3 regions of the Streptomyces sp. NPDC004284 genome follow, and region 1 is predicted to be linked to each of the others. Evidence: riboswitches for the same ligand, from Rfam matches in the RefSeq annotation. Region 1 holds a riboswitch; each other region holds the start of a gene.
What was found. Region 1 has a riboswitch for thiamine pyrophosphate ahead of ACFYUS_RS04790 (thiamine ABC transporter substrate binding subunit). Riboswitches for the same ligand answer to the same signal wherever they lie in the genome.
Positions count from the first base shown of each region.

Region 1 (9,663 bases):
CTGCTGCTGACCGCGGACGACGGGCCGCAGCGGGTGCTGACCTTCCTGATCCTGACCGTGGTCAGCGACACCGGGGCGTACGCGATCGGCTGGCGCTTCGGCAAGCACAAGCTGGCCCCGAGGATCAGCCCCGGCAAGACCCGGGAGGGTCTGGTCGGCGCGGTGACGTTCGCGATGGCGGCGGGCGCGCTGTGCATGCAGTTCATGATCGACGACGGGGCCTGGTGGCAGGGCCTGATCCTCGGTCTCGCGGTGGCGGCGAGCGCGACGCTCGGCGACCTCGGCGAGTCCATGATCAAGCGCGACCTCGGCATCAAGGACATGGGCACGCTCCTGCCGGGCCACGGCGGCATCATGGACAGGCTCGATTCGCTGCTGCCGACGGCGCCGGTGGTGTGGTTGCTGATGGCGTTGTTCGTCGGGACCGGCTGAGCCGTTCGACCCCGTTTTCCGTGGACGGGCCCGCTGCCTTCGTGGCAGCGGGCCCGTCCGCGTTCCGGTGTCCGCCATGTAGGGGAAGAGGAAGCCCGATCGGCGGCACGCCGCGCCCGCACGGGAAGGATGCCGACCATGACACCACCCACGGCACGCCCGGCCGAGGAGCCCTCGGGGGCCCTCTCGGTCCTGCTGACCCTCGCGGCGGGGCAGTTCCTCATGGCGCTCGACAGCTCCGTCATGAACGTGTCCATCGCGACGGTGGCCGAGGACGTCGACACCACGATCACCGGGATCCAGGGCGCCATCACCGCGTACACGCTGGTGATGGCGATGCTCATGATCCCCGGGGGCAAGGTCGGGACCCTGATCGGCCGCAAGCGGGCCTTCATGATCGGCTGCTGCGTCTACGGCGCCGGCTCCCTCACCACCGCCCTCGCGCCCAACCTCCCGCTGCTGCTGTTCGGCTGGTCGTTCCTCGAAGGCGTCGGGGCGGCGCTCATCATGCCCGCGATCGTGGCCCTGGTGGCCGGCAACTTCCCCACCGAGCGGCGCCCCATGGCGTACGGCGTCGTCGCGGCGGCCGGAGCCGTCGCGATCGCGCTCGGGCCGCTCATCGGCGGCATCGCCACGACGTACTTCTCCTGGCGCTGGGTCTTCGCCGGCGAGGTCCTGCTGGTCCTGGTGATCCTCGTGTTCGCCCGACGCATCGCCGACGCCGTCAGCGAGGAGCGCCCGCGGGTCGACTACCTGGGCGCCCTGCTCTGCGCGGCCGGACTCGGGGTCTTCGTGTACGGCGTGCTCCGCTCGGACGAGTGGGGCTGGGTGCGGCCGAAGACGGACGCGCCCGCCTGGCTCGGGGTGTCGCTGGTCGTGTGGCTGATGCTGGCGGGACTGCTGCTCATCTGGTTCTTCCTGCGCTGGGAGTCCCGGCTCGTCGCACGTCACCGGGAGCCGCTCGTCCACCCGGACATGCTGCGCAACCGGCAGCTGGCCGGCGGCCTGACCATGTTCTTCTTCCAGTACCTGGTGCAGATGGGCGTCTTCTTCGTCGTCCCGCTCTATCTGTCGGTCGCGCTGGGGCTGTCCGCGCTCGCCACCGGCGCCTGGATCCTGCCGCTGTCGGTGACCCTGCTGGCCGCCGCCCTCCTGATCCCCCGGCTCTTCCCCGACGCGTCCCCGCGCCGGGTGGTACGGATCGGGGTGTTCGCGCTGCTCGCGGGCGCGGTCGTGCTGATGGCCGCGCTCGACGCGGACGCCGGGCCGGAGGTCGTCACCCTGCCGCTGCTGCTCGTCGGCTTCGGGATGGGCGCGCTGGCCTCCCAGCTGGGCGCGGTCACCGTGTCCGCCGTCCCGGACCGGCAGAGCGCGGAGGTCGGCGGCATCCAGAACTCCGTCACCAACCTCGGCGCCTCGATCGGCACCGCCCTCGCCGGATCGCTCATGATCGGCGTGCTCACCTCGTCGTTCCTGGCCTCCGTGGAACAGAACCCGGCGGTCCCCGCCGAGGTGAAGGAGACGGCCGTCGTGGAGCTCGCGAGCGGCGTCCCCTTCCTCTCGGACGAGCAGCTCACCACCGCCCTGGACGAGGCCGGCGCCAGCCCGGAGGTGACCTCGGCCGCGCTCGACGCGAACGCCGCCGCCCGTCTCGACGGCCTGCGCGCGGCCCTCGCGATCCTCGCCGCCGTCTCCGTCGTGGCGCTCTTCTTCACCTCGCGCATCCCCACGACCCAGCCGGGCCGTCCCGGGCCCTGAGCCCCCGCGTCCTTCACGCGCCGGGACACCGGCGCGTGTCTGCGACACTGGTAGGACCATGCCGAAGCCCGGAGAACTCACTTTCGTCGCCCCCCGCGGAGCCAAGAAGCCGCCGCGGCACCTGGCCGACCTCACGCCCGCCGAGCGGAAGGAGGCCGTCGCCGCGATCGGCGAGAAGCCCTTCCGCGCCAAGCAGCTGTCCACGCACTACTTCGCGCGGTACGCGCACGACCCCGCCGAGTGGACCGACATCCCGGCCGCCTCGCGGGAGAAGCTGGCCGGGGAGCTGCTGCCCGACCTGATGTCCGTGGTGCGGCACATCTCGTGCGACGACGACACCACCCGCAAGACCCTGTGGAAGCTGCACGACGGCACGCTCGTGGAGTCGGTGCTCATGCGCTACCCCGACCGGGTGACCATGTGCATCTCCTCGCAGGCCGGCTGCGGCATGAACTGTCCGTTCTGCGCGACCGGGCAGGCGGGCCTCGACCGGAACCTGTCGACCGCCGAGATCGTGCACCAGATCGTGGACGGCATGCGGGCGCTGCGGGACGGGGAGGTGCCCGGGGGACCGGCGCGGCTCTCCAACATCGTGTTCATGGGCATGGGCGAGCCGCTCGCCAACTACAAGCGCGTCGTCGGGGCGATCCGCCGGCTGACCGACCCCGAGCCCGACGGGCTCGGCCTGTCGCAGCGGGGCATCACCGTCTCCACCGTCGGTCTCGTGCCGGCGATGCTGCGCTTCGCCGACGAGGGCTTCAAGTGCCGTCTCGCCGTCTCGCTGCACGCGCCCGACGACGAGCTGCGCGACACCCTCGTGCCCGTCAACACGCGCTGGAAGGTCCGCGAGGTCCTCGACGCGGCCTGGGAGTACGCGGAGAAGTCCGGGCGCCGGATCTCCATCGAGTACGCCCTCATCCGGGACATCAACGACCAGGCCTGGCGCGGCGACCTGCTGGGCCGCCTCCTCAAGGGCAAGCGGGTGCACGTCAACCTGATCCCGCTGAACCCGACGCCCGGTTCGAAGTGGACGGCGTCGCGCCCGGAGGACGAGAAGGCCTTCGTCGAGGCGATCGCCCGCCACGGCGTGCCGGTGACCGTCCGGGACACCCGCGGCCAGGAGATCGACGGTGCCTGTGGACAGCTCGCGGCCGCCGAGCGCTGACCTTGTAGTCTGAGCTCGAACACATCTCCATATTCCGACAGGGGAGCGCCACAGCGCTGAGAGTGCGGTAACCGTAGACCGCAGACCCTCTGAACCTCGCCCAGGTCATTCTGGGTAGGAAGTTCGGTCGTAACTCAAGCTGTTGCGCCCTGCCCGCGTCCGTCCGGACGCGGGCAGGGCCGCGTCTCTTCCTGGTCATGCCCAGGAGGAAAACCAGTGAGCATCAAGAAGGCCGCCGCCGTCGCGCTCGTCGCGGCGCTCGGCGTCACCAGCCTCGCCGCGTGCGGCGCCGACGAGATCCGGGAATCGGCCGGCAAGACCGACCGGCCCGCGCCGAAGACCGTGACGCTGGTGAGCCACGACTCGTTCAACGCCTCCAAGGAGGTGCTGGCGGCGTTCACCCAGCAGACCGGTTACACGGTCAAGGTGCTGAAGAGCGGCGACGCCGGCGAGGCCGTCAACAAGGAGATCCTGACCAAGGGCTCCCCGCAGGGCGACGTCTTCTTCGGCGTCGACAACACGCTGCTCTCCCGCGCCCTCGACAACGGGATCTTCGTCCCGTACGAGGCGAAGGGCCTGGACCGGGTCCCGGCCGCGTACCAGCTCGACAAGGAGCACCGGGTCACCCCGATCGACTCCGGCGACATCTGCGTCAACTACGACAAGAAGTACTTCGCGGACAAGAAGCTGGCGCCGCCGGTGACCTTCGACGACCTGGCGAAGCCGGCGTACAAGGACCTCCTCGTGGTGGAGAACCCCGAGCGGTCCTCCCCGGGCCTCGGCTTCCTCCTCGGCACCGCCGCCCGGTACGGCGACGACGGCTGGCAGGACTACTGGAAGAAGCTCAAGGCCAACGGCGTGAAGACCGTCGACAGCTGGGAGCTCGCCTACAACCAGGAGTTCTCCGGCTCGGCCGGCGGCAAGCAGGCCAAGGGTGACCGGCCGCTCGTCGTGTCGTACGCCTCCAGCCCGCCGGCCGAGGTGCTGTACGGCGAGCCGCAGCCGAAGGTGGCGCCCACCGGGGTCTCCACCGGCACCTGCTTCCGCCAGGTCGAGTTCGCGGGCCTGCTGAACGGCGCGAAGAACCCCGAGGGCGGCAAGGCGCTGATCGACTTCCTGATCTCCAAGAAGTTCCAGGAGGACATGCCGCTCCAGATGTTCGTCAACCCGGTGGCGAAGGACGCGGCCCTGCCGGAGCTCTTCACCAAGCACGGCGTGGTGATCGAGAAGCCGCAGACCATGGCGCCCCAGAAGATCGCCGAGAAGCGCGACGCGTGGATCCAGCAGTGGTCGTCGCTCGTTCTGAAGTAGCGCGTCCTGCGGCAGGGCGGGACGTCCGGGGGAGCGTGACGCGGCTGGGGCTGATGGCCCTGCCCGTCGCGTTCTTCGGGGTCTTCTTCGCCTGGCCCGTCGTGTCCATCGTGGACCGGGGGCTGCGGCCCGACGGCGCCTGGCGGTTCGGCCGGATCGGCGAGACGCTGAGCCGGCCGGACATCCTCGACGTGCTCGGCTTCACCGTGTGGCAGGCGCTCGCCTCCACCGGGCTCACCCTGCTGGTCGCGCTGCCCGGGGCGTACGTCTTCGCCCGCTTCGACTTCCCCGGCAAGAGCGTGCTGCGGGCCGTCGTCACGGTGCCGTTCGTGCTGCCGACGGTCCTCGTCGGCACGGCGTTCCTGGCGCTCGTCGGCCGGGGCGGGCTCACCGACGAGCTGTGGGGGCTGCGGCTCGACACCAGCGTGTGGGCGATCCTCCTCGCGCACGTCTTCTTCAACTACGCGGTCGTCGTCCGGACCGTCGGCGGCCTCTGGTCGCAGCTCGACCCGCGCCAGGAGGAGGCCGCCCGGGTCCTCGGCGCCTCCCGCTGGACGGCCTGGCGGACGGTGACGCTGCCCGCGCTCGTGCCGGCGGTGGCGGCGGCCGCCCTGATGGTCTTCCTCTTCACCTTCACCTCCTTCGGCGTCGTGCAGATCCTCGGCGGGAACGCCTACTCCACCCTCGAGGCCGAGATCTACCGGCAGACCGCCCGGCTGCTCGACCTGCCCACGGCGGCCGTGCTCACCCTGGTGCAGTTCGCGGCCGTCGGCGCGATCCTCGGCGTGCACGCCTGGACGGTACGGCGGCGGGAGACCGCGCTCCGGCTCGTACCGCCGGAGACGACCGCGCGCCGGCCGCGCGGCGCCGGACAGTGGGCGCTGCTCGCGGGCGTCCTCGCCTCCGTGGCGCTGCTGATCCTGCTGCCGCTCGGCGTGCTCGTGGAGCGCTCCTTCGCGGAGCCGGGCGGGTACGGGCTCGGCTACTACCGGGCGCTCGGCACGCTCGACGAGGCCGGGACCTTCCTCGTCCCGCCCCTGGAGGCGATCGGGAACTCGCTGCGGTACGCGGTGGCCGCCACCGCCATCGCCGTGGTGATCGGCGGGCTCGCGGCGGCGGCGCTCACCCGCCGACGGGCCGGGCGGCTCGTACGGGGCTTCGACGCGCTGCTCATGCTGCCGCTCGGGGTCTCCGCCGTCACCGTCGGCTTCGGCTTCCTCATCACCCTCGACGAGCCGCCGCTCGACCTGCGGGCCAGCTGGATCCTCGTACCGCTCGCACAGGCCCTGGTCGGCGTCCCCTTCGTCGTACGGACGATGCTGCCGGTCCTGCGGGCGGTGGACGAGCGGCTGCGGGAGGCGGCGGCCGTGCTCGGCGCCTCGCCGTGGCGGGCCTGGCGGGAGGTGGACCTGCCGATGGTGCGGCGGGCGCTGCTCGTCGCGGCCGGGTTCGCCTTCGCCGTGTCGCTCGGCGAGTTCGGGGCGACCGTCTTCATCGCCCGGCCCGAGAGCCCGACGCTCCCCGTGGCGGTGGCCCGGCTGCTCGGCCGGCCCGGCGCGCTCAACTACGGCCAGGCGATGGCCCTCTCGACGATTCTGATGGTGGTGTGCGCGGTGTCCCTGCTGCTGCTCGAACGACTCCGCACCGACCGGACCTCCGGGGAGTTCTGATGCTTTCGATCGAGGACGCGACCGTACGGTTCGGGGAGCGGGCCGTGCTCGACGCCGTCGACCTGGAGGTCGCCGAGCACGAGATCGTGTGCGTGCTCGGCCCCAGCGGCAGCGGCAAGTCCACGATGCTGCGGGCCGTCGCCGGGCTCCAGGCGCTCGACGGCGGCCGGATCCTGCTCGGCGGCGCCGACCAGACCGGGGTGCCGGTGCACAAGCGGGGCGTCGGCCTGATGTTCCAGGACCACCAGCTGTTCCCGCAGCGGGACGTCGGCGGGAACGTCGCCTTCGGGCTGCGGATGCGGGGCGCCGGGAAGAGCGAGCAGGCCGAGCGCGTACGGGAGCTGCTCGACCTCGTCGGCCTCCCGGGCGCCGAGCGGCGGTCCGTCGCCGCGCTCTCCGGCGGCGAGCAGCAGCGCGTGGCGCTCGCCCGCGCCCTGGCCCCCCGGCCCCGGCTCCTGATGCTCGACGAGCCGCTCGGCCAGCTCGACCGGGGGCTGCGGGAGCGGCTCGTCGTGGAGCTGCGGCAGCTCTTCGGACGGCTCGGGACGACGGTCCTCGCCGTCACCCACGACCAGGGCGAGGCCTTCGCGCTCGCCGACCGGCTCGTGGTCATGCGGGACGGGCGGATCGCCCAGTCGGGTGCGCCCGCCGATGTGTGGCGGCGGCCCGCCTCGGAGTTCGTGGCGCGGTTCCTGGGCTTCGACAACGTGGTGGCGGCGCGGGTGACCGGAGCGGTCGCGCAGACCGTGTGGGGGAAGATGCCCGTCCCGGACGGCTCGCCGGAGGGGGAGCGGCGGCTCCTCGTCCGCCCGGGCGGGGTGCGGCTCGTGGAGGCGGGGCCGGGGGCGGTCTGGACGGTGGAGTCCCGGACCTTCCGGGGCAGTCAGGTCCTCGTACGGCTCCGCCCGGCCGAAGGACCGGCGCTGGAGGCCGAGCTCCCGCTGCGGGAGGCGCCGGAGGAGGGCGCCGGGGTGGGCGTGGAGTTCCGGGCGGAGGACGTGGTGGTGCTCGGGGACGACGCTCCCTAGAGGGGTGCTCGGGGACGACGCTCCGTAGCGCGGGGTGCGATGAGTTTTCGTCGCCGGGGGAGTCTCCTGTGTGTTCGTCGTTTTCCCGTCGACCACGCAGGAGGAAGCCGTGGGCCAGCTGCTCAGAGTCCAGAACTTCAACGTCTCGTCCGATGGATACGGTGCCGGTGAGGGGCAGAGCCTCGAAAGGCCGTTCGGCCATGCCGAGCCCGGGGAGATGTTCTCCTGGGCCGGCGCCACGGCGAGCTGGCCCATGCGGACCGACCCCGGCGGCAGCCGTGGCCTCGACGACTACCTGACGCGGGACTACGCGCGGAACATCGGCGCCGAGATCATGGGCCGCAACAAGTTCTCGCCCCTGCGCGGGCCCTGGGAGAACGAGGACTGGCGCGGCTGGTGGGGCGAGGAGCCGCCGTTCCGCACGCCGGTGTTCGTCCTGACGCACCACCCGCGCCCCTCGTTCACGCTCGCCGACACCACCTTCCACTTCGTCGACGCCGACCCCGCGACCGTCCTCGGGATGGCGAAGGAGGCGGCGGGCGGCAAGGACGTCCGCCTCGGCGGCGGGGCCATGACGATCCGGGAGTTCCTGGACGCGGATCTCGTCGACACGCTGCACGTCGCCGTGTCGCCGGTGAAGCTCGGATCCGGGTCACGGCTGTGGGAGTCCCCCGAGGAGCTGTACGACCGCTTCCACTGCGACATCGTGCCCAGTCCTGGTGGTCGGGTGACGCACCATCTGTTCTGGCGGAAGTGAGGTCCTAGCACCTGATGCACGCCCTCCGGGTCGCCCGCTGGTAGGCGCGGGCGGCCCGGCCGAGGGCGAGGCCGTAGCCGCAGAAGCCGCCGTACGCGACGACGACCACCCACGGGGCGTGGTCCGCCATGCCGACGGTGATCACTCCCGTCCAGGCCAGCAGGCCGAAGACGGCCAGGAACGCCCCGAACGGCGCCAGCGCGCCCGCCCCCGTCCACCCGAGCGCGAGCAGCGGAAGCCGGGGCAGCCGCCGGCCCCACGGGCGGGTCAGCGCGAGCGCGAGGGCCATGCCGAGGAGCGCCAGGACGGCGGTGACGTCGATCCCGTGGTCGTACAGCCGGATGCCCAGGTCGCTGGTGTACCGCGGGTCGACACCGGGGCGGCCGGTGCCCGTGTAGCCGGGGGTGATGCCCAGGGCCCAGAGCGTCTTCAGGGCGGCGTACGGGACGAGGGCGGCGACGGCGACGAGACCGGCGCGGGTGGCGGGCCGGGCGGCCGTGGCTCCGGTGCGGGGGCCGCGCCCGCCGCAGTACGGGCACGTGCCCTGCGTCCGGCGCCGACGGGCGAGGGCCGCGCAGCCCCATAACACCGCGCCCAGGACGGCGAGGAACTGGTTGACGAGAGCCGCCCAGTCGACCGGGTCCTGGTTGCGGGACAGGAAGAACAGCAGGTGGACGGGGCTGAGGAGGGCCGGGAAGCCCGAGGTCAGGCAGAGCGCGACGACCGCCCACGCCGCCGTCGGGAGCCACCGGACGCCGGGGCGGCGCAGCAGGGCGTACGCGAGGACGGCGGCCGCCCCGTACAGCACCGCCGCGGCCGTCTCCGGTCCGGTGCCCGTGCCCTTGGCGAGGAGGGCGTAGCCGAAGGCGGGGCCCGTGAGCGCGGCGAGGGCCGCGCCCGTGGCGTACAGCAGCGACCAGACGAACGCGGCGCGGCCCGCCCAGGACGGCCACGTGGACAGGAGTGTCTTCGGAGTCATGGCCCGAGACTGTCGTCGGAGGACTCCCGGGGCATCGGCCCCCGGGCGCGGCCGTCTCCGCCGCGCGGCGGAGGCCGGCTACCTCCCGAGTCGCTCCAGCGCCGCCGGCGCCTCGTCGATCGAGTCCACCAGGGCGATCCGGGCCGCCATCGGGCGGCCGGCGGCGAGGGCCTCCAGGAGGGGCCAGGCCGGGAGGCGGGTGGTCCAGTGGGCGCGGTTCACCAGGACCATCGGGGTCGGGGCGGTCCGGGAGGCGTAGTAGTTCGGGGTCGCGTTGTCGAAGATCTCCTGGACCGTGCCCGCCGCGCCCGGGAGGAAGACGATCCCGGCCGTCGAGCGGGCGAGGAGGCCGTCCTCCCGGGTGGCGTTGGCGAAGTACTTGGCGATGTGCTGGGCGAAGGGGTTCGGCGGCTCGTGGCCGTAGAACCAGGTGGGGATGCCGACCGAGTCCCCTCCGCCCGGCCACCGGGCCCGTACGGCGAAGGCGGCGCGGGCCCAGTCCGTCACCGACGGGGCGAAGGACGGGGCCCGGGCGAGGAGGTCCAGGGACTTGGGGAGGGCCT
Region 1 is NZ_JBIAMJ010000001.1:1,029,691-1,039,353, forward strand. Features, by position in the region: gene ACFYUS_RS04775 (phosphatidate cytidylyltransferase) at 1-432, shown strand, start outside; gene ACFYUS_RS04780 (MFS transporter) at 571-2,190, shown strand; gene rlmN (23S rRNA (adenine(2503)-C(2))-methyltransferase RlmN) at 2,249-3,355, shown strand; TPP riboswitch at 3,385-3,494, shown strand; gene ACFYUS_RS04790 (thiamine ABC transporter substrate binding subunit) at 3,572-4,666, shown strand; gene ACFYUS_RS04795 (ABC transporter permease) at 4,642-6,336, shown strand; gene ACFYUS_RS04800 (ABC transporter ATP-binding protein) at 6,336-7,364, shown strand; gene ACFYUS_RS04805 (dihydrofolate reductase family protein) at 7,474-8,121, shown strand; gene ACFYUS_RS04810 (hypothetical protein) at 8,126-9,100, opposite strand; gene ACFYUS_RS04815 (LOG family protein) at 9,179-9,663, opposite strand, start outside.

Region 2 (9,663 bases), on a different contig from region 1:
GGAGCTGCACGATGTCCACGCCGGAGGAGAGCACGGCGTCGAGGAAGGCCGGCAGGTCGCCCTGGCGCTTCCGGGCGTCGGTGCACAGGTAGAGCCGGGCGTCGGCGAGCCGCTCACGAGGCGTGGACATGGGTGGGTTCCCCCCGTTCGTGCGCCGGCGCCGCGGGGGGGGGGGGCGCCGCGGGGGGGGGGGCCGCGCCCCCCCCCGGGGGGGGGGTTTTGGGGGGGGGGCCCCCGGGGGGGGCCGCGGGCGCGGGGGGGGCGGCCCGGGGGGGGGCCCGCCCCCCGCGACACCCGCTGGTGTCTTCGGTGCGTGCGCTCGTCAGATGGCGAGCGCCTGGGCGCGGCGCTTCACCTCCGTGCCGCGGTTCTCGTTGAGCGCCTGCGCGGGCGTGCCCGGCAGGCTCTCGTCCGGAGTGAAGAGCCACTCCAGCATCTCCTCGTTGGTGAAGCCGTCGTCCCGCAGCACGGTCAGGAGTCCGACGAGACCCTTGACGATCTTGTCGCCCTGGATGAAGGCGGCGGGGATCTGCAGGGCGTTGTTCTCGCCGCGGCGCACGGCGATGAGCTGACCTTCCTTGATCAGCTGCCGCACGCGCACCACGTCGATGTCGAGCATCTCCGCGATGTCGGGCACGTAGAGCCAGGCGGGGACGAGCGCATCGATCTTTACGTCAATCTCGGTCACGGGACAAGCCTGCCATCCCGGACCGGCAGCCGGTAGTCGGGCCCTACCGGACTGCCGCCTTCAGGGGGACGGACGGGTCGGCGGCGCGCTCCGGGTCGACGGGGACGGCGGCCTCGATGAGCTTGCGGCCCTGGGCCAGGTCGCGGGGGCGGCCGACCGCGAGGAGGGCCACCGGCACGCCGTCGCGCAGCCAGAGCACGGACCAGGCCTCGTCGGCCGGGTCGCCGCGCCACAGCAGCTCGTCCGCGCCCGCGTGGTGGCCGGCGTACTGCACGAAGCGGCCGAACTGCTCGGACCAGAAGTACGGCACGGGGTCGTACGGCGCGTCGGCGGCCCCGGTGATCGCGGCGGCGACCGCGCGGGGGCCCTGGAGGGCGTTGTCCCAGTGGTGGACGAGGAGGCGCTCGCCGTAACGGGCGGAGGGGAAGGAGGCGCAGTCGCCGACGGCGTACACATCGGGCAGGGAGGTGCGCAGCCGGTCGTCGGCGGTGACGGCGCCGCTCGGGTCGAGGGCGATGCCGGAGCCGGTGAGCCAGCCCGTGGCGGGGCGGGCGCCGATGCCGACGACGACGGCGTCGGCGGGCAGTTCGCGGCCGTCGTCGAGGACGACGCGGCCCGGTGCGCCGGGCTCGACGGTGCGCACGCGCGCGTGGGTGAGGAGTTCGGCGCCGTTCGCCCCGTACCACTCGGCCATGGGGGCGGTGACCTCGGCGGGCAGCGCCGCGGCGAGGGGGCGGTCGGCGGCCTCGACGACGGTGACGGCGCAGCCCGCCTCGCGCGCGGCGGTGGCGAACTCGGCGCCGATCCAGCCGGCGCCGACGACCACGACGGAGTGGCGGCGCTCCAGGACGGGCCCGAGGCGCACGGCGTCGTCGAGGGTCCGCAGCAGATGGACCCCGGGGACGCCCTCGGTGCCGGGCAGGGTGACGGGGTGGGCCCCGGTGGCGAGGACCAGGACGTCGTACGCGACGGGTCCGGCCTCGGTGTCGATCTCGTGGTCGGCGGCGCGCAGCCCGGTGACGTCCAGGCCGAGGCGGAGCTCGATGCCGAGGTCCTCGAAGTCGATCTCGAAGGCGGAGTCCTCGGCCTTGCCGAGGAGGATCGCCTTGGAGAGCGGCGGCCGGTCGTAGGGCTGGTGGGGCTCGGCCCCGATGAGGGTCACGGGGCCGGTGAAGCCCTGCTCGCGCAGGGCGACGGCGGTCTGGACGCCCGCCATTCCGGCACCGACGATCACGACGTGCTGCTGGGCCTGCTTCTGCTCGGTCACCCGACCACCTTACGCATCTGACGGACCGTCAGAAAAGGAGGGGTCTGTGACCCCCCGGAGACGCGGGCTAGTCTGGCGGGCGTAAAGCACTCGCGGGAGCCCGGACGCACCGGGCTGAGAGGGAGGCTGGGACGGCCTCCGACCGTACGAACCTGATCCGGGTCATGCCGGCGAAGGGAGGGGCTGGACGCCCATGCGTTCTTCCGATGTCCTGAGGTCCGACGTCCTCGTGGTCGGGGGCGGCATCATCGGCCTGGTCACGGCCTGGCGGGCCGCGCAGCGCGGACTGCGCACCGCCGTCGTCGACCCGGACCCGGGCGGCGGGGCCGCGCGGGTCGCGGCCGGCATGCTCGCCGCCGTCACCGAACTCCACTACGGCGAGGAGACCCTGCTCGGGCTCAACCTCGCCTCCGCGGCGCGCTATCCCGCGTTCGTCGCCGAACTGGAGGAAGCCTCCGGCCACGACGTCGGCTACCGCGCCTGCGGCACCCTCGCCGTCGCCCTCGACGCCGACGACCGGGCCCACCTGCGCGAACTGCACGCCCTGCAGACCCGCTGCGGGCTCGTCTCCGAGTGGCTCAGCGGCCGCGAGTGCCGCCGCCTCGAACCGATGCTGGCCCCGGGCGTGCGGGGCGGACTGCGGGTCGACGGGGACCACCAGGTCGACCCGCGCCGACTGGCCGCCGCGCTCGTGGTGGCCTGCGAGCGGGCCGGGGTGGTCTTCCACCGCACGCTCGCGGAGCGCCTGGCGGTCGTCCGCGACCGGGCCCGCGGGGTCCTCCTCGCCGGCGGCGAGGAGCTGACGGCGGACCAGGTCGTCCTCGCCGCGGGCAGCCTCAGCGGCCGCCTCGCGGGCGTCCCCGACGAGGTCCTTCCGCCGGTCCGCCCCGTGAAGGGCCAGGTCCTGCGCCTCCGCGTCCCCGCCCCGTACGCCCCCTTCCTCTCCCGCACCGTCCGGGCCGTCGTCCGCGGCAGCCACGTCTACCTGGTGCCCCGCGAGAACGGCGAGCTCGTCGTCGGCGCCACCAGCGAGGAACTGGGCTGGGACACCACGGTGACGGCGGGCGGGGTGTACGAACTCCTCCGCGACGCCCACGAGCTGGTCCCGGGCCTCACCGAGCTGCCGCTCACCGAGACGCGCGCCGGGCTGCGCCCCGGCTCCCCCGACAACGCCCCGCTGCTCGGCCCCACCTCCCTGCCCGGCCTCCACCTGGCCACCGGCCACTACCGCAACGGGGTGCTGCTCACCCCCGTCACCGGCGACGTCATGGCCGAGGCGCTCACCACGGGCACCCTCCCCGACGAGGCCCGCCCCTTCACCCCCCGCCGTTTCTCCCCTGTACGTCAGGAGCAGCCCGCATGAACGTGTCCGTCAACGGCGAGCCCCGGGTCCTGACGGGCCCCCTCTCCCTGGACGCCCTCGTGGCCACCCTCACCACGGCCCGCGCCGGGGTCGCCGCGGCGCTCAACGAGACGGTCGTCCCCCGCGGCGAGTGGGCCACGACGCTGCTCGGCGAGGGCGACCGGGTGGAAGTCCTCACGGCAGTGCAGGGAGGCTGAGCCAGATGTCCGACGACGTCTTCACCCTCGGCGGTACGGAGTTCTCCTCCCGCCTCATCATGGGCACCGGCGGCGCCCCCAGCCTCGACGTCCTGGAACGCTCCCTCGTCGCCAGCGGTACGGAGCTCACCACGGTCGCCATGCGGCGCCTGGACCCGACCGTCCAGGGCTCGGTCCTCTCCGTCCTGGAACGCCTCGGCATCCGGGTCCTGCCGAACACGGCGGGCTGCTACACGGCGGGCGAGGCCGTCCTCACGGCCCGGCTGGCGCGGGAGGCGCTGGGCACGGACTGGATCAAGCTGGAGGTCGTGGCGGACGAGCGGACCCTGCTGCCGGACGGGGAGGAGCTCCTCGCCGCGGCCGAGACCCTCGTCGACGACGGCTTCACCGTCCTCCCCTACACCAACGACGACCCCGTCCTCGCCCGGAAGCTGGAGGACGTCGGCTGCGCCGCGATCATGCCGCTCGGCTCCCCCATCGGCTCCGGCCTCGGCATCCGCAACCCGCACAACTTCCAGCTGATCACGGAGCGCGCCGGCGTCCCGGTGATCCTCGACGCCGGCGCCGGAACCGCCTCCGACGCGGCGCTCGCGATGGAGCTGGGGTGCGCGGCGGTCATGCTGGCGTCGGCGGTGACGCGGGCGCAGGAGCCGGTCCTCATGGCTTCGGCGATGCGGCACGCGGTGGAGGCGGGCCGCCTCGCCCACCGCGCCGGCCGCATCCCCCGCCGCCACTTCGCCGAGGCGTCCTCCCCCACGACGGGCCAGGCCCGCCTGGACCCGGAACGCCCCGCCTTCTGAGTCGTCGCGGGCCTCCGCCCGCACGGGGTGCGGCGCGTCACAGGTGCGCTGCAGTCCCGGGCGGCAGGCCGAGGCTTCCGCCCCGCCCTCGTAGACTCGTCGCCGTGGACACGACCCTTCAGGACCCCCTCGTCGGGCGGCTGCTCGACGGCCGCTACCGCGTCGACGCGCGCATCGCCGTCGGCGGGATGGCCACGGTCTACCGGGCCGTGGACACCCGCCTCGACCGCGTGCTCGCGCTCAAGGTGATGCACCCGGCCCTCGCGACCGACGCCGCCTTCGTGGAGCGGTTCATCCGGGAGGCGAAGTCCGTCGCCCGGCTCGCGCACCCGAACGTCGTCGGCGTCTTCGACCAGGGCGCCGAGGGCGCGTACGTGTATCTGGCGATGGAGTACGTCGCCGGCTGCACGCTCCGCGACGTCCTGCGCGAGCGCGGCGCCCTGTCGCCCCGGGCCGCGCTCGACATCCTGGAGCCGGTGCTCGCCGCGCTCGGCGCCGCGCACCGGGCCGGGTTCGTGCACCGGGACATGAAGCCGGAGAACGTCCTGATAGGGGACGACGGCCGGGTGAAGGTCGCGGACTTCGGTCTCGTACGGGCCGTGGGCACGGCGACGGCCACCACCGGCTCGGTCCTCGGCACGGTCTCGTACCTCGCGCCGGAGCAGATCGAGCACGGCACCGCCGACACCCGCGCCGACGTGTACGCCTGCGGTGTCGTCCTCTACGAGATGCTGACCGGCGGCAAGCCGCACTCCGGCGACACCCCCGCCCAGGTGCTCTACCAGCACCTGAACACCGACGTGCCCGCCCCGTCCGCCACCGCCCCGGGCATCGCCCCGGAGCTGGACGACCTGGTCGCGGCGGCCACGGCCCGCGACCCCGAGCTCCGCCCGTACGACGCCGTCGCCCTGCTCGCCCTGCTCCGGGAGGCCCGCGCCGGGCTCGGCGACGAACAGCTGGACGTGGTGCCCCCGCTGGCGCGGTCCGAGGTCCGCGACACGGCCGAGGACCGGACGAGCGTGATCGCCCGCCCCGTGCCGGTGGCGGCCGAGCACACCAGCCGGCTGCCCGCCCCGGAGGCTCCGCCCGCCGCCCGCCGGCGGCCCCCGCGCGGCCCGCTCCTCCTCGTCGCCGCCGTCCTCCTCGCCCTCGGTCTGGGCGCCGGCGTCTGGTACATCAATTCCGGCCAGTTCACCCGCGTCCCCGCCGTCCTCGGCCAGTCCGAGGCCGCCGCGACGAAACGAATCACCGACGCCGGGCTCGACGTCGGCGGCACGAAGCGCGCGTTCAGCGACGTGTACGAGCGCGGCACGGTCATGGCCGTCGACCCGGCCCCCGGCGAGCGCGTCCGGGGCAACGTCACGGTCACCCTCACGCTCTCCCGCGGCCCGCAGGTCGTGAAGGTCCCCCACCTCAAGAACAAGCCGCTCGCGGAGGCCAGGCGCGCCCTGAAGGAGGAGGGCCTGGCACCCGGGGTGCTCACCTACGCCTTCAGCGACTCCGTCCCGCAGGGCTCCGTGATCAGCACCGACCCCGAGCCCGGCACCGAGCGCAGCCCCGACTCGGCCGTCGCCCTGGTCGTCAGCAAGGGCTCTCCGATCGACGTGCCCGACGTCAGCGGCGAGACCGTCGCCGACGCCACGGCCGCCCTCCAGGAGGAGGGGCTCACCGTGAAGGTCGCCCCCGAGCGGATCAACTCCCCCGAGCCCGCCGGCTCCGTCGCGGCCCAGTCCCTCGCCGGGGGCAGCCGGGCCGCCGAGGGCGACGTCATCACCCTGACCGTCTCCAAGGGCCCGAAGCTCGTCAGGGTCCCCGACGTGACGGGCAGGTCGACCGAGGACGCCCGGGCGGCCCTGGAGGACGCGGGCTTCGAGGTCAGGGTCAAGAAGTCCTTCCCGTACCTCGGCGACACCGTCGCGAGCCAGTCCGTCGAGGGCGGCGGCACCGCGCCCGAGGGCTCCACCATCACCATCACGATCAAGGGACTCTAGAACCTCATGCGCAACCCCGTCGGCGGCCATGTCCCCGTGGCCGGCGGCCTCGCCACCGTCGGCCTCGGCTACGCCCGCGAACTCGGCGCCGAGACCGTGCAGGTCTTCGTCGCCAACCCGCGCGGCTGGGCGACCCCGGCCGGCAACCCCGCCCAGGACGAGCGCTTCCGGGCCGAGTGCGAGGCCGCGTCGATCTCGGCCTGGGTGCACGCCCCGTACCTGATCAACTTCGGGTCCCACACCGAGGCCACGGTGGAGAAGTCCGTGGAGTCGCTGCGGCACTCGCTGCGCCGGGGCCGGGAGATCGGCGCGAAGGGCGTCGTGGTCCACACCGGCTCGGCGACCGGCGGCCGCCCGCGCGAGGTGGCCCTCGCCCAGGTGCGCGAACGGATGCTGCCGCTCCTCGACGAGCTGACCCACGAGGACGATCCGGATCTGCTCCTGGAGTCGACGGCGGGCCAGGGCTTCTCGCTCTGCTCCCGGACCTGGGACTTCGGCCCGTACTTCGACGCCCTCGACCGCCACCCCAAGCTGGGCGTCTGCCTCGACACCTGCCACATCTTCGCGGCCGGGCACGACCTGGCGGGCCCGCACGGGGCGGCGCAGACCCTGGACCTGCTGGTGGAGACGGTCGGCGAGGGGCGGCTGAAACTGATCCACGCCAACGACTCGAAGGACGTGGTGGGCGCGCACAAGGACCGGCACGCGAACATCGGCTCCGGTCACATCGGCGAGGAGGCGTTCCGGAACCTCCTGCGCCACCCGGCCACCGAGAACGTACCGCTGGTCATCGAGACCCCCGGCGGCAAGGAGGGGCACGTGGCCGACGTCGAGCTCCTGAAGAAGCTCCGCGAGCGCCAAGGATGATCATTTCCCCTTGAGGAATACCCTAGGGGGGTATACGGTTCCCGTCGACGACAGAACCGCATACCGAGGCTGGGGGCACCTCATGCAGCACGAAGCGCACGCGCACCACGACCATTCCGGCCACGAGGGCCACGAGGGCCACGAGGGCCACGAGGGCCACGAGGGCCACGAGGGCCACGGCGAGCATGGTGGACATGGCGGGCATGAGGGTCACGGCGGCCACGCAGGGCACGAGGGTCACCACGACCACATCGGCCACCAGAGCCACCAGAGCCACCAGGACCACCAGGACCACGAAGGCCACCAGGGCCACCACGAGGACCACCAGCACCACACCGGCCACTCCGGCCACGACGCCCACTCCGGCCACCACACCCCCGGCGGCACCGTCTCCTGGTCCATGGCCGCCCAGGCCACGCTGCACTGCCTCACCGGCTGCGCCATCGGCGAGATCCTCGGCATGATCGTCGGCACCGCGTTCGGCTGGGGCAACATGCCGACGATGGTCCTCGCGATCGCCCTGGCGTTCTTCTTCGGCTACGCGCTCACCCTGCGCGGCATCCTGTCCGCCGGCGTCGACTTCAAGACGGCCTTCAAGGTCGCCCTCGCCGCCGACACCCTCTCCATCCTCGTCATGGAGATCATCGACAACGGCGTCATCGCCCTCTGGCCCGGCGCCATGGACGCGCACCTCGACGAGGTGCTCTTCTGGATCGCGCTCGCGGCCTCGCTCACCCTCGCCTTCGTGGTGACCACACCGGTGAACAAGTGGATGATCGGCCGCGGCAAGGGCCACGCGGTGGTGCACCGGTACCACCACTGAACGGACGGACCGGACGGGCGGCCCGGGGCCGCTACAGCTCCGGGCCGTCTCCCGGTTCCTCCTGGTACGAGTAGCGCTGCTCCGTCCACGGGTCACCGAGGTTGTGGTAGCCGCGCTCCTCCCAGAAGCCCCGGCGGTCGGCCGCCATGTACTCCACGCCCCGGACCCACTTGGGCCCCTTCCAGGCGTACAGGTGCGGGACGACGAGCCGCAGCGGGAAGCCGTGCTCGGCGGTGAGCAGCTCCCCGTCCTTGTGGGTGGCGAAGATCGTACGGTCCGCGGCGAAGTCGGCGAGGCGCATGTTGGCGCTGTAGCCGTACTCGGCCCAGACCATCACATGCGTGACGTGGGGCGCGGGCGGGGCGAGCTCCAGGATCGTACGGGCGGGGACACCGCCCCATTCGGCCCCGAGCATGCTGAATTTCGTGACGCAGTGAAGATCGGCCACGACCGTGGAGAACGGGAGGGCCGAGAACTCCTCGTGGTTCCAGCAGCGCTTGTCGCCGTCGGCCGTCGCCCCGAAGACGCGGAACTCCCAGCGGTCCGGCTTGAACTTGGGGACGGGCCCGTAATGGGTGACCGGCCAGCCGCGCTGGATCCGCTGCCCGGGCGGCAGTTCCGGCGACAGGTGCGACGAAAGGTCCGGCGAACGATCCGGCTGACCCGCTTCCCGGTGTGCTCCGCTCTCCGGCTGACCCATGTCATCCATGGTGACAGACGGCGAGGGGTGGTCATGACCAGGCGACCACCCGGGCGGCTCGATTCGGGCAACTCACACTAAGCCTGCACTTACTGGACGCCCCCCATTCGGGGTGCGAGGATGCGGCCATCCCGCCTAGTGACGGTGCGGACACATAGCGTGGAAGGATCCTGAAGCGATGCAGGGCGACCCCGAGGTCCTCGAGTTCCTCAACGAGCAGCTGACCGGCGAGCTGACGGCCATCAACCAGTACTGGCTGCACTACCGCATCCAGGACAACAAGGGGTGGACGAAGCTCGCCAAGTACACCCGTGAAGAGTCCATCGACGAGATGAAGCACGCGGACAAGCTGACCGAGCGCATCCTGATGCTCGACGGCCTGCCCAACTACCAGCGGCTCTTCCACGTGCGGGTCGGCCAGACGATCACCGAGATGTTCCAGGCGGACCGCCAGGTCGAGGTGGAGGCGATCGACCGCCTGAGGCGCGGGATCGAGGTCATGCGCGCCAAGGGGGACGTCACGTCCGCCAATCTCTTCGAGGAGATCCTCGCCGACGAGGAGCACCACATCGACTACCTGGACACGCAGCTGGAGCTGATCGAGTCCCTGGGCGAGGCGCTGTACATCTCGACGCTGATCGAGCAGCCCAGCTGAAGCCCCTAGGGCCCTGAGGGTTCCAGGGGGTCTAGGCCGCTTCCCCGAGCGCCACGACCGTCTCCGCCGTCAGGGCGGGCATGCCCTGGTCCACGAGCTCGCGTCGCGGGCAGTTGCCGCGCCCGAGAATGGCCTGAATGCGGCGGACGCAGGAGCCGCAGTCCGTGCCGGCCTTGCAGGCGGAGGCTATCTGGCGGGGCGTGCAGGCGCCCGCGTCCGCGTGCTCCTTGACCTGCTTCTCCGTGACACCGAAGCATGAGCAGACGTACACGCGGTCACCTCCCGCCGAGATCGTTAAGGCTAACCTAACCT
Region 2 is NZ_JBIAMJ010000007.1:346,516-356,178, forward strand. Features, by position in the region: gene thiE (thiamine phosphate synthase) at 1-130, opposite strand, end outside; gene ACFYUS_RS20860 (Rv2175c family DNA-binding protein) at 323-688, opposite strand; gene ACFYUS_RS20865 (NAD(P)/FAD-dependent oxidoreductase) at 732-1,904, opposite strand; TPP riboswitch at 2,038-2,151, shown strand; gene thiO (glycine oxidase ThiO) at 2,149-3,318, shown strand; gene thiS (sulfur carrier protein ThiS) at 3,315-3,515, shown strand; gene ACFYUS_RS20880 (thiazole synthase) at 3,521-4,315, shown strand; gene pknB (Stk1 family PASTA domain-containing Ser/Thr kinase) at 4,420-6,306, shown strand; gene ACFYUS_RS20890 (deoxyribonuclease IV) at 6,313-7,173, shown strand; gene ACFYUS_RS20895 (DUF4396 domain-containing protein) at 7,424-7,996, shown strand; gene ACFYUS_RS20900 (sulfite oxidase-like oxidoreductase) at 8,028-8,696, opposite strand; gene bfr (bacterioferritin) at 8,875-9,351, shown strand; gene ACFYUS_RS20910 (bacterioferritin-associated ferredoxin) at 9,383-9,622, opposite strand.
Region 2: it holds a riboswitch for thiamine pyrophosphate, as region 1 does, so the genes downstream of both, thiO (glycine oxidase ThiO) here and ACFYUS_RS04790 (thiamine ABC transporter substrate binding subunit) in region 1, are expected to answer to the same signal.

Region 3 (9,663 bases), on a different contig from region 1:
TTCGGCGGACTGATCACCAGCGTCCTGACCTTCGTGGTCAGCCTGCTCTTCAAGGTGCTGCTCTTCGCGGCCCTGGTCGCCGGACTGATCTACGTCGTGCGGAAGTTCAGCTCCTCCAGCGGCTCGCGCGGGGACTGGTAGCACAAGCTACTCATCGGTATGAAGCCGGCGGAGGGTATTAGCCCGGGCGGGGGAACGCGCTGGTCGAATCAGGGTGTGCCCCCCAGGGCTGCCACTAGAGTGGAATCTCTCCGCCGTGTCGGGGACTACAGGCGTAGACCTCGGTACTGACCAGCGGTTTCCCAGGCCCGGCGGGCGCGCGGGGGCGGCCCCCGCGGGCGGGTGCACTGCATCCGTCGTCACGCCTGGGGGTGACCTTTGGCCACGGCTACGCAGACGGCTGCGCCTACCCTGATCGGCTCGGTGCAGCGGGCGCTGAGACTCCTGGAGGCCGTGGCCTCGCACGCGGAGGGCGCCCCCGCGAAACAGCTCGCCCGTGAGACGGGCCTCCCGCTGCCCACCACGTACCACCTGCTCCGCACCCTGACGCACGAGGGCTATCTGCTCCGCGACAAGGGTGTGTTCGTCCTCGGCGACGCCGCCGCCCGACTGGCCGGCGGCGGAGATGTGCAGAATCGTCGCATCAAGATCGAAGACTCCCTCGCCCGTTGGCGGGACGAGATCGGCGTACCCATCTACTTCGCCCTCTACCGCGAGGGCGAGATCGAGCTCGTCGCCGTCGCCGACACCCCTTCCAACCCCGCGGTCGACGAATGGGCCGACTTCCGCGAGACCGCGCACGCCCACGCGATCGGGCAGTGCCTGCTGAGTCAACTCGATCCGAAATCTCGTCAAGACCACCTCGACCGCCATCCGGTGGAAGCCATCACTCCGTACACGGTGCGTAATCACCGTGCGCTTTTGCAGCGTTTGGGTGGTTTGGGGCGAATGGAACCCCTGGTGGAGCGTCAGGAATATGCGCTCGGCACGATCTGCGCCGCCATCCCGATCACCGCGGGCTCCGCGGCGGCCGCGGTGGCGATTTCCGTCCCCCTCCACCAGGAAGAACGGTTGCTCCCAGCAGTCGAGCGGCTACGTACGGAGATCGGAAGGCTCTTCAGCTCGCTCGCGTTCTCTATCAGTATCTGAAAAATCACTCCTTGTGATCTGCTAGTGCGTACAGCACGATTGCGTCAAGAGGGCCACGGGGGATCATTCCTGGCCGTTTCGGTCACAGCTTTCAGCAGCTGTGTTTACACAACTGCTTCATCTACTGCGGGGTACATGATGCGAGAGTCGGTTCAGGCCGAGGTCCTGATGAGCTTCCTCGTCTCCGAGGAGCTCTCCTTCAAGATCCCGGTCGAACTCCGGTATGAGACCCGGGATCCCTACGCGGTGCGGATGACCTTCCACCTCCCCGGAGACGCGCCTGTGACCTGGGCGTTCGGAAGGGAACTGCTGCTCGACGGGATCAACCGGCCGAGCGGGGACGGGGATGTGCACATCGCCCCGACGGAACCCGAGGGCCTCTCGGACGTCTCCATCCGGCTCCAGGTGGGCGGCGATCGCGCGCTGTTCCGGGCCAGCGCGCCGCCGCTGGTCGCCTTCCTCGACCGCACGGACAAGCTGGTTCCGCTCGGTCAGGAACGGACACTCGGTGACTTCGAGGATCACCTGGAGGCCGCGCTGGGCCGGATCCTGGCCGAGGAGAACGCCGGCCCCGCCTGAGCCGCCTTCCCGAACGACCCCGCCTGAGCAGGACGTTCGCGCCGGACCCTCCCCGAGCCGGGCCGGCCCGAGCCTCAGCGCGTACGTACACCTCAGCGCGTACGTACACCTCAACACGTACGTACGCCTCACTTGGCGCGGCGGCGCCTGCCTCCCCGTACCGCCGCGGGCTTCGCGCCCCCGGACACCGGACGGTCGGCCGAGACGACCAGAGCGGCGAGCACCGTGGTGACCGGCACGGACGCCACCAGACCGATCGAACCGACCAGCGTCCGGACGATCTCCTCGGCGACCAACTCGCTGTTGGCCACCGTCCCCATGCTGCTCCGGGCGATGGAGAAGAGCAGCAGCAGCGGCAGGGCGGCACCCGCGTAGGCGAGGACCAGGGTGTTCACGACCGAGGCGATGTGGTCGCGGCCGATCCGGATGGCGGCCCGGTACAGGCCGCGCGGCCCCATGCCCGGATCGGCCTGGTGCAGCTCCCAGACCGCGGAGGTCTGGGTGACCGTCACGTCGTCGAGCACACCGAGCGAACCGATGATGATCCCGGCCAGCAGCAGACCGGACATGTCGATCTCCGGGTACAGGCCGTGGATCAGACCGGTGTTGTCGTCGGTGTTGCCGCTGAGCGAGGCCCAGTCGATGAAGACCGAACCGAGCAGGCCGATCAGCAGCAGCGAGATCAGTGTGCCGAGCACGGCGACCGAGGTGCGGGCCGAGAGGCCGTGGCACATGTAGAGCGCGATCAGCATGATCGCGCTCGACCCGACCACCGCCACGACCAGCGGGTTCGACCCCTGCAGGATCGCCGGAAGGATGAAGAGCGTCAGCACGAGGAAGCTCACGGCGAGCGCGATGAGCGCCATGACGCCCCGCATCCGGCCGACCACCACGACCGCCACGGCGAAGACGGCGGCGAGCACCGCCAACGGCAGCTTCCGGTTCACATCGGTCACCGAGTACTGCAGGTCGTGCGGGGCGTCGGGGGCGTACGCCACCACCACGCCCTGCCCCTCGTGCAGTTGACGCGTGGCGTCCGGCTGCACGATCTCGACGAACCTGCGCCCCTTGTCCGCGCCGCTGGTGACCTCGACGGTCGCCTTCCCGCACTGCTTCTGCTGGGCGTCGACCGCCTCGCGGCCCTCCGGGGTGGAGGTGTCGCCGGTCGGCGGGACCTGGGAGGCGTTCACGTCCTTGCAGTCGACGTGTGCGACGGAGACGACCTTGCCCTGCTGGGTCTGCCGGTCGAAGCCGACGCCGGTGCGCTCGTGCGCCGGGGTGTCGCTCGGCCACAGGACCGCGAGCCCGACCACGACGGCGGTGGCGAAGGGGATCAGGATCGCGGCGATGACCTTGCGCAGATGCCGCGAGACCGGGGCGGCGGGTCCATGGCTGTGGCTGTGCCCGTGTCCGCCACCGTGCCCACCGCCGTGGCCGTGCCCGTCCACCCGTCCGTGTCTGTGCTCGTGTCCATGCCCGTGGGAAGGGCCGGAATCGTGCCCCGAAGCGTGGCCGGGAGCGTGGACGTGGGCGTGCTGCTCGGGGGTCTGCCGGGGGGAAGTCACCGACCGATCATCGCAAGAACGGCGGGGGCCCACTGTTCAGCACGCCAGGAATGACGCTAGCGTGGTGGCACCTTTGCACACGCGGGAGCTCGGAGCACCGGGCTGAGAGGGCGCTGATCACCGTACGCACGTACGGGAGGAGGCTGCGCCGACCGCCGAACCTGTTACCGGGTAATGCCGGCGTAGGGAGATCGGTCTCATGACCATTCAGGATGCACGCACGCCTGCCTCCGACCAGAACCAGACCGACGGGCAGGAGCGCACGCCGGGCTGGCACAAGGGGTACGTCCAGGGCTCGCGCCCCGACCTCCGGGTCCCCGTCCGTCAGGTGCACCTCACCAACGGCAAGGACGTCACGCTGTACGACACGTCCGGCCCGTACACCGATCCCGCCATCGACACCGATGTCCGGCGGGGCCTTCCGCCGCTGCGCGAGAACTGGATCATCGCGCGCGGCGACACCGAGGAGTACGCGGGCCGCCCGGTCCGCCCCGAGGACGACGGCATCAAGCACACCTCGCCGCGCGGCGGCGGGCTGAAGAACCTCGACGCGGTCTTCCCGGGCCGCCCGCGCCTGCCGCGCCGGGGCCGCGACGGCCAGGCCGTGACCCAGCTCGCGTACGCCCGCCGGGGCGAGATCACCCCGGAGATGGAGTACGTCGCGATCCGCGAGAACGTCTCCCCCGAGGTCGTGCGGGAGGAGATCGCGGCGGGGCGCGCGGTCCTTCCGGCGAACGTCAACCACCCGGAGATCGAGCCGATGATCATCGGCAAGCGGTTCCTGGTGAAGGTCAACGCCAACATCGGCAACTCCGCCGTCACCTCCTCCATCGAGGAGGAGGTGGAGAAGATGACCTGGGCGACCAAGTGGGGCGCCGACACGGTCATGGACCTCTCCACCGGCCGCAACATCCACACCACCCGCGAGTGGGTGCTGCGCAACTCCCCCGTGCCGATCGGCACCGTGCCGCTCTACCAGGCCCTGGAGAAGGTCGACGGCCGGGCCGAGGAGCTGACCTGGGAGATCTACAAGGACACGGTCATCGAGCAGGCCGAGCAGGGCGTCGACTACATGACGGTGCACGCCGGCGTGCTCCTGCCGTACGTGCCGCTCACCGCCCGCCGCAAGACCGGCATCGTCTCGCGCGGCGGCTCGATCATGGCCGCCTGGTGCCTCGCGCACCACAAGGAGAACTTCCTCTACACGAACTTCGAGGAGCTCTGCGAGATCCTGGCGGCGTACGACGTCACCTACTCGCTCGGCGACGGTCTGCGCCCCGGCTCGATCGCGGACGCCAACGACGAGGCGCAGTTCGCGGAGCTGCGCACGCTCGGCGAGCTCAACACGATCGCCAAGCGCCACAACGTGCAGACGATGATCGAGGGCCCCGGGCACGTCCCGATGCACAAGATCAAGGAGAACATCGACCTCCAGCAGGAGATCTGCGAGGAGGCGCCGTTCTACACGCTCGGCCCGCTGACCACGGACGTCGCGCCCGCGTACGACCACATCACCTCCGGCATCGGCGCGGCGATGATCGCCTGGTGGGGCACGGCGATGCTCTGCTACGTCACGCCCAAGGAGCACCTCGGCCTGCCGAACAAGGACGACGTGAAGACGGGCGTCATCACGTACAAGATCGCGGCGCACGCGGCGGACCTCGCCAAGGGCCACCCGGGCGCGCAGGAGTGGGACGACGCGCTCTCGGACGCGCGCTTCGAGTTCCGCTGGGAGGACCAGTTCAACCTGGCCCTCGACCCGGACACCGCCCGCGAGTTCCACGACGAGACGCTCCCGGCGGAGCCCGCGAAGACCGCGCACTTCTGCTCGATGTGCGGTCCGAAGTTCTGCTCGATGAAGATCAGCCGAAGCATCACCGAGCAGTTCGGCGGCGACACGGACGCGACCCCGGAGGAGATCGAGGCCGGGATGCTGGAGAAGTCGAAGGAGTTCGCGGCTTCCGGCAACCGGGTGTACCTGCCGCTGGCGGACTGACCGGAGGGACCGGGGCCGGGCAGGTCCCGGTCCCGGCGTCCGGCCCTCAGGGGTTCGGTGTGTCCGGGGGGCCGACCGCGGCGAGGGCGTCGCGCAGGAAGGGGAGGAGCCCGCGCTCCAGGAGGGCGCGGCGCCAGGCTTCGCGGGCGAGGGCGAGTTCGTCGTCGGCCGGGGTGGGCCCGTCCGCCGCGGCCGGTCGGTTGCGCAGGGCGGTCAGGAGGAGGCCGGCGCCCGCGCTGAGCAGACCGGCGGCGGCGAGGGCGGCGAAGACGAGACCGGCCGTCAGCAGGGTCTCGCCGAACACCACGGTGGGGGTGAAGGCGTGCAGGACCGCCCCGACCAGCAGGAGTATCGCGGCGGCCGTGCCCGCGAGGACGGGCACCATCACGGTGACGATGGCGACGACGCCCGCGCCCGTTCCCGCGTCGGGATCCACCGGGGGCGTGCGGGGTGGGGTGAGGGTCCGGTTCTGCTCGCGGACCTTCACGAAGTGGTCGTACTCGCTCGCCGCCGCGGTGGTGATCAGCGCTGTCGCGTTCATTGCCATGGCGCGCAGTTGCGCGGCCGTGAGCCGGGTGCCGACGCCGTCGAGATCCGGACGTGCGTGGGCGGTGCTCAGTGCGTCGTCGAGGATCCGCTCGTACTCGGCGCGGTCCTCGGTCAGCAGGTGCGGAGCCACGTTCATGTGCATCCCCCGATGCTCCGTAGGCCCGGTTCAGCCGTGGGAAACGGTCGGCAGGGCGGAAACGGAGGAGAGCCTGCTACGGATGACCCGATGGTATTGCGGTGACGCCACGGCCTGACAGGGTGTTTCCGGAAATCGACTTCCCCGGATGCGCTGGGTTATGCGTCAGCCGTTCAGGGGGAGTTGGACGACCAGTAGCTTTCCGGCCATGGTCACTCCGCCGTCCATGGCGATCGCGAGACCGTCGGCGTACACGTGCGGTCCGTCGACGACCGGGCCCGAGCCGTCCTCGCCGTCCTCCGTGCCGACCTGGCCGAGGAGGTACGGGATGGGGCTGTGGCCGTGCACGATCCGGCGGCCGCCGTAGGTGGAGAGCAGCTCCTGGACGGCCTGCGGGCCGGCGTCGTCGCGGAAGGCGAAGCGCTTGGTGAACTTCCGGAAGAGGTCCCAGACCTCGTCGGCGTCGTTCCGGTTGAGGATCTCGTGGACCGTGTCGTTGACGTCCTCGATGGTCTGGCCGTATTCGAGGTACGCGGTGGTGTCGGAGTGCAGGAGGAGGTGGTCGTCCGCCTCCACCACGGCGTCCAGCCGGGACATCCACTGGAGGTGGACGTCCTGGAGGCGGTCCATGTCGTGCTTCTGGCCGCCGTTGAGCAGCCAGGCGGCCTGGAAGGTGGCGGTGCCCGCGCCGGAGTTGACGGGGGTGTCGCCGAAGCGTTTGGCGCCGATGAGCAGCAGTTCGTGGTTGCCCATGAGGGCCTTGCAGTAGCCGCCCGCGGCGGCGGCCTCGGCGGAGAGGCGCATGACGAGGTCGATGACGCCGATGCCGTCGGGGCCGCGGTCGGTGAAGTCGCCGAGGAACCAGAGCCGGGCGTTGCCCGCGGACCAGCCGCCGTTCTCGTCGATGAGGCCCTGGGCGCGCAGGGCGGCGACGAGCTCGTCGAGGTAGCCGTGGACGTCGCCGACGACGTAGAGGGGGCCGGGTCCGTCGCCGTTCGAGGGCTCCGGGGCGGGGGCCCGCTCGGGGGTGACCGGGACCTGGACGGTGTCGCCGCGGTTGATGACCGGGAGGTCGCGCTCGGTCGGCGTGTATCCCTCGGGCATCTCGCCCTCGGGGAAGGCGTTGCCGGGGTGGCCGGTGGCGACGGAGACGATGGAGGAGCCGGCCGGGGCCGCGAACGCCGGGGCGAGGCGGTGCCCCAGGTGGAGGGTCGGAGCGGCGGGCAGGGGCGCGGGGGCCGGCGGTGCGGCGGGGGCCTGGGGTGCGGCGGCGACGGGCGCCGGGGCGGCCTGGAGCGCGGCGGCGACGGGCACGGGCGGCAGGTTCTGCGCCGGGACCGCTTCGACGGGTACGGGCGCGGGCGGCAGGGTCTGCATCGGGACCGCTTCGACGGGGGAGGCCGCGAGCGGCGGTTCTTCCGGGGACGGCGGTTCGGCGGCGTGGCCCTGCACGGGCACGCGGGCGTACGGCGGTACGCGGAAGTCACGCAATGTCGCCGTGCGTACCACGGGCTCCTGACCGGCCCCCTGAGTCATCGACCCCTCCACCACCGTCGCGATGCCCTGCACATCGCGGACCGGCCTGGTCGTGGTGGTCCGCGGTGTCGTCCGCCCATCATAGGAATGAGGGTCCTCCTGTGTGACGCACCAGGGGTGGTGAATCCGGGTCCACTCCGGGTTAACCGGTTGTTTCGCCCGAATTGAGAAGGTCCAGTCCAGGGTCGAGACCGGTGTGGCGACCGGTTTCGCCGCCCCCGCCCACGGGCAGGGGCGAGGACGGCGAGTCGGATGACGGCGGGTTGGGGCGCCGCCGTCCGTGGGATCAGTCCTTCGCGGGTGAGCGCGGCGGGCTGACCGTGGTGCGCGGTGAACGCCGCTGCGAGGAGGTGCGGACGATGAGTTCGGTCGGTATCACCTGCTCGACCGGACCGTCGGTGTCGATCCCCTCGATGGCGTCGATGAGGAGCTGGACGACGGCGGTGCCGATCCGGCGCGGTTTGAGCGAGAGCGTCGTGACGGGCGGTTCGGTGGTGGCGTAGACGGTGGATTCGCTGCAGCAGACGATCAGCAGGTCGTCCGGGACGCGCAGTCCGTAGCGGCGGGCGGCCGCGAGGAGGTCGGTTCCGTTGGGATCGAAGAGGCCGTACACGGCGTCGGGACGGTCCGGGCGGGCGAGCAGCCGGTCGGCCGCGACGGCGCCCGCGCACGGGTCGTGCGCCGGATAGGCCTCGTAGACGGGGTCCTGGCCCACCCGTTCGCACCAGTTGAGGTACGCGGTGGTGGACAGGCGGGTGTACGTGTCGGTGGTGGTTCCGGTGAGGAGGCCGATCCGGCGGGCGCCGGCGTCGGCGAGGTGGTCGAGCAGGTCGAGGACGGCGGCTTCGTGGTCGTTGTCGACCCAGGCGGTGACCGGAAGGGTGCCGGCGGGGCGTCCGTCGGAGACGACGGGCAGGCCCTGGCGGACCAGTTCGGTGACGACCGGGTCGTGGTCGGAGGGGTCGATGACGACGGTGCCGTCGAGGGCGACGTTCGACCAGACGTCATGGCGGGAGGTGGCGGGGAGGATGACCAGGGCGTAGCCCCGGGCGAGTGCCGCCGATGTGGCTGCTCTGGCCATCTCCGCGAAGTACGCGAATTCGGTGAAGGTGAAAGGTTCATCCCCGTACGTGGTCACGGTCAGGCCGATGAGTCCCGACTTGCCGGTACGGAGCGTGCGGGCCGCCGCGGATGGGCGGTAGCCCAGCCTGTCGGCGACCTCGCGGACGTGGCGGCGGGTGGCGTCCGGGAGTCGGCCCTTGCCGTTGAGCGCGTCGGAGACAGTCGTGATGGAGACCCCGGCGGCGGCGGCCACGTCCCGGATGCCTGCCCGGCCCTGCCGGCTTCCCCGGGTCTGTGCCCGGCTCACCTGGTGCTTCCCTGCTGCTGTCATGGCGAGCCGATAGTAGGGCGATGAGGGGCGGTCGGGGCGGCCGCATATGCAGGCGTTGACAGGCACGTTTCTGCATGATCAAAAAGGGTCAAGTGGCAGGGAATCAAAGGTGCTTGGGGGCTTCTCCGTGTGATCTATGGCGATCGAATGGCCTAGGCCTGGCGAGGGTGCGAGGTCTCGAAGAGGTCTCAACTCACCTCTACGGGGGATGCGCGCCACGGCGCCCGCCACCGGCGCACGCCACCCAGGCGCGCGCCCCCTCTTCGGAGGCGGGAGCAGGGGCCGTATCCACAGTGTGTCCCTCCTGTTGTCCACAGCCCATTCGCAGCGGAGGCGAATCCTCTTAAGGTGAGGAGTATTGGCGGTACGGACGGTCGAGGAGGCCACACTGTGAGCGAGACCAGCGGGACGAGCACCGGCAGCCCCAAGCTGCGCGCCGAGCTGGACGGCGTCCCCACCTACAAGCCGGGCAAGCCGGCCGCCGCGGGCGGCCCCGTGGCCTTCAAGCTGTCCTCCAACGAGAACCCCTACCCGCCGCTGCCGGGGGTCATGGAGAGCACGCTCGCCGCCGCCGCCGGCTTCAACCGCTACCCGGACATGGCCTGCACCGGGCTGATGGAGGAGCTGGCGAACCGCTTCGGCGTGCCCGTCTCGCACCTGGCCACCGGCACCGGCTCGGTCGGCGTCGCGCAGTCGCTGCTCCAGGCCACCTCGGGCCCGGGCGACGAGGTGATCTACGCCTGGCGCTCCTTCGAGGCGT
Region 3 is NZ_JBIAMJ010000005.1:274,689-284,351, forward strand. Features, by position in the region: gene ACFYUS_RS16040 (DUF5326 family protein) at 1-141, shown strand, start outside; gene ACFYUS_RS16045 (IclR family transcriptional regulator) at 379-1,149, shown strand; gene ACFYUS_RS16050 (SsgA family sporulation/cell division regulator) at 1,288-1,728, shown strand; gene ACFYUS_RS16055 (YibE/F family protein) at 1,857-3,326, opposite strand; TPP riboswitch at 3,365-3,499, shown strand; gene thiC (phosphomethylpyrimidine synthase ThiC) at 3,493-5,289, shown strand; gene ACFYUS_RS16065 (hypothetical protein) at 5,336-5,980, opposite strand; gene ACFYUS_RS16070 (metallophosphoesterase) at 6,140-7,510, opposite strand; gene ACFYUS_RS16075 (LacI family DNA-binding transcriptional regulator) at 7,797-8,903, opposite strand; gene hisC (histidinol-phosphate transaminase) at 9,294-9,663, shown strand, end outside.
Region 3: it holds a riboswitch for thiamine pyrophosphate, as region 1 does, so the genes downstream of both, thiC (phosphomethylpyrimidine synthase ThiC) here and ACFYUS_RS04790 (thiamine ABC transporter substrate binding subunit) in region 1, are expected to answer to the same signal.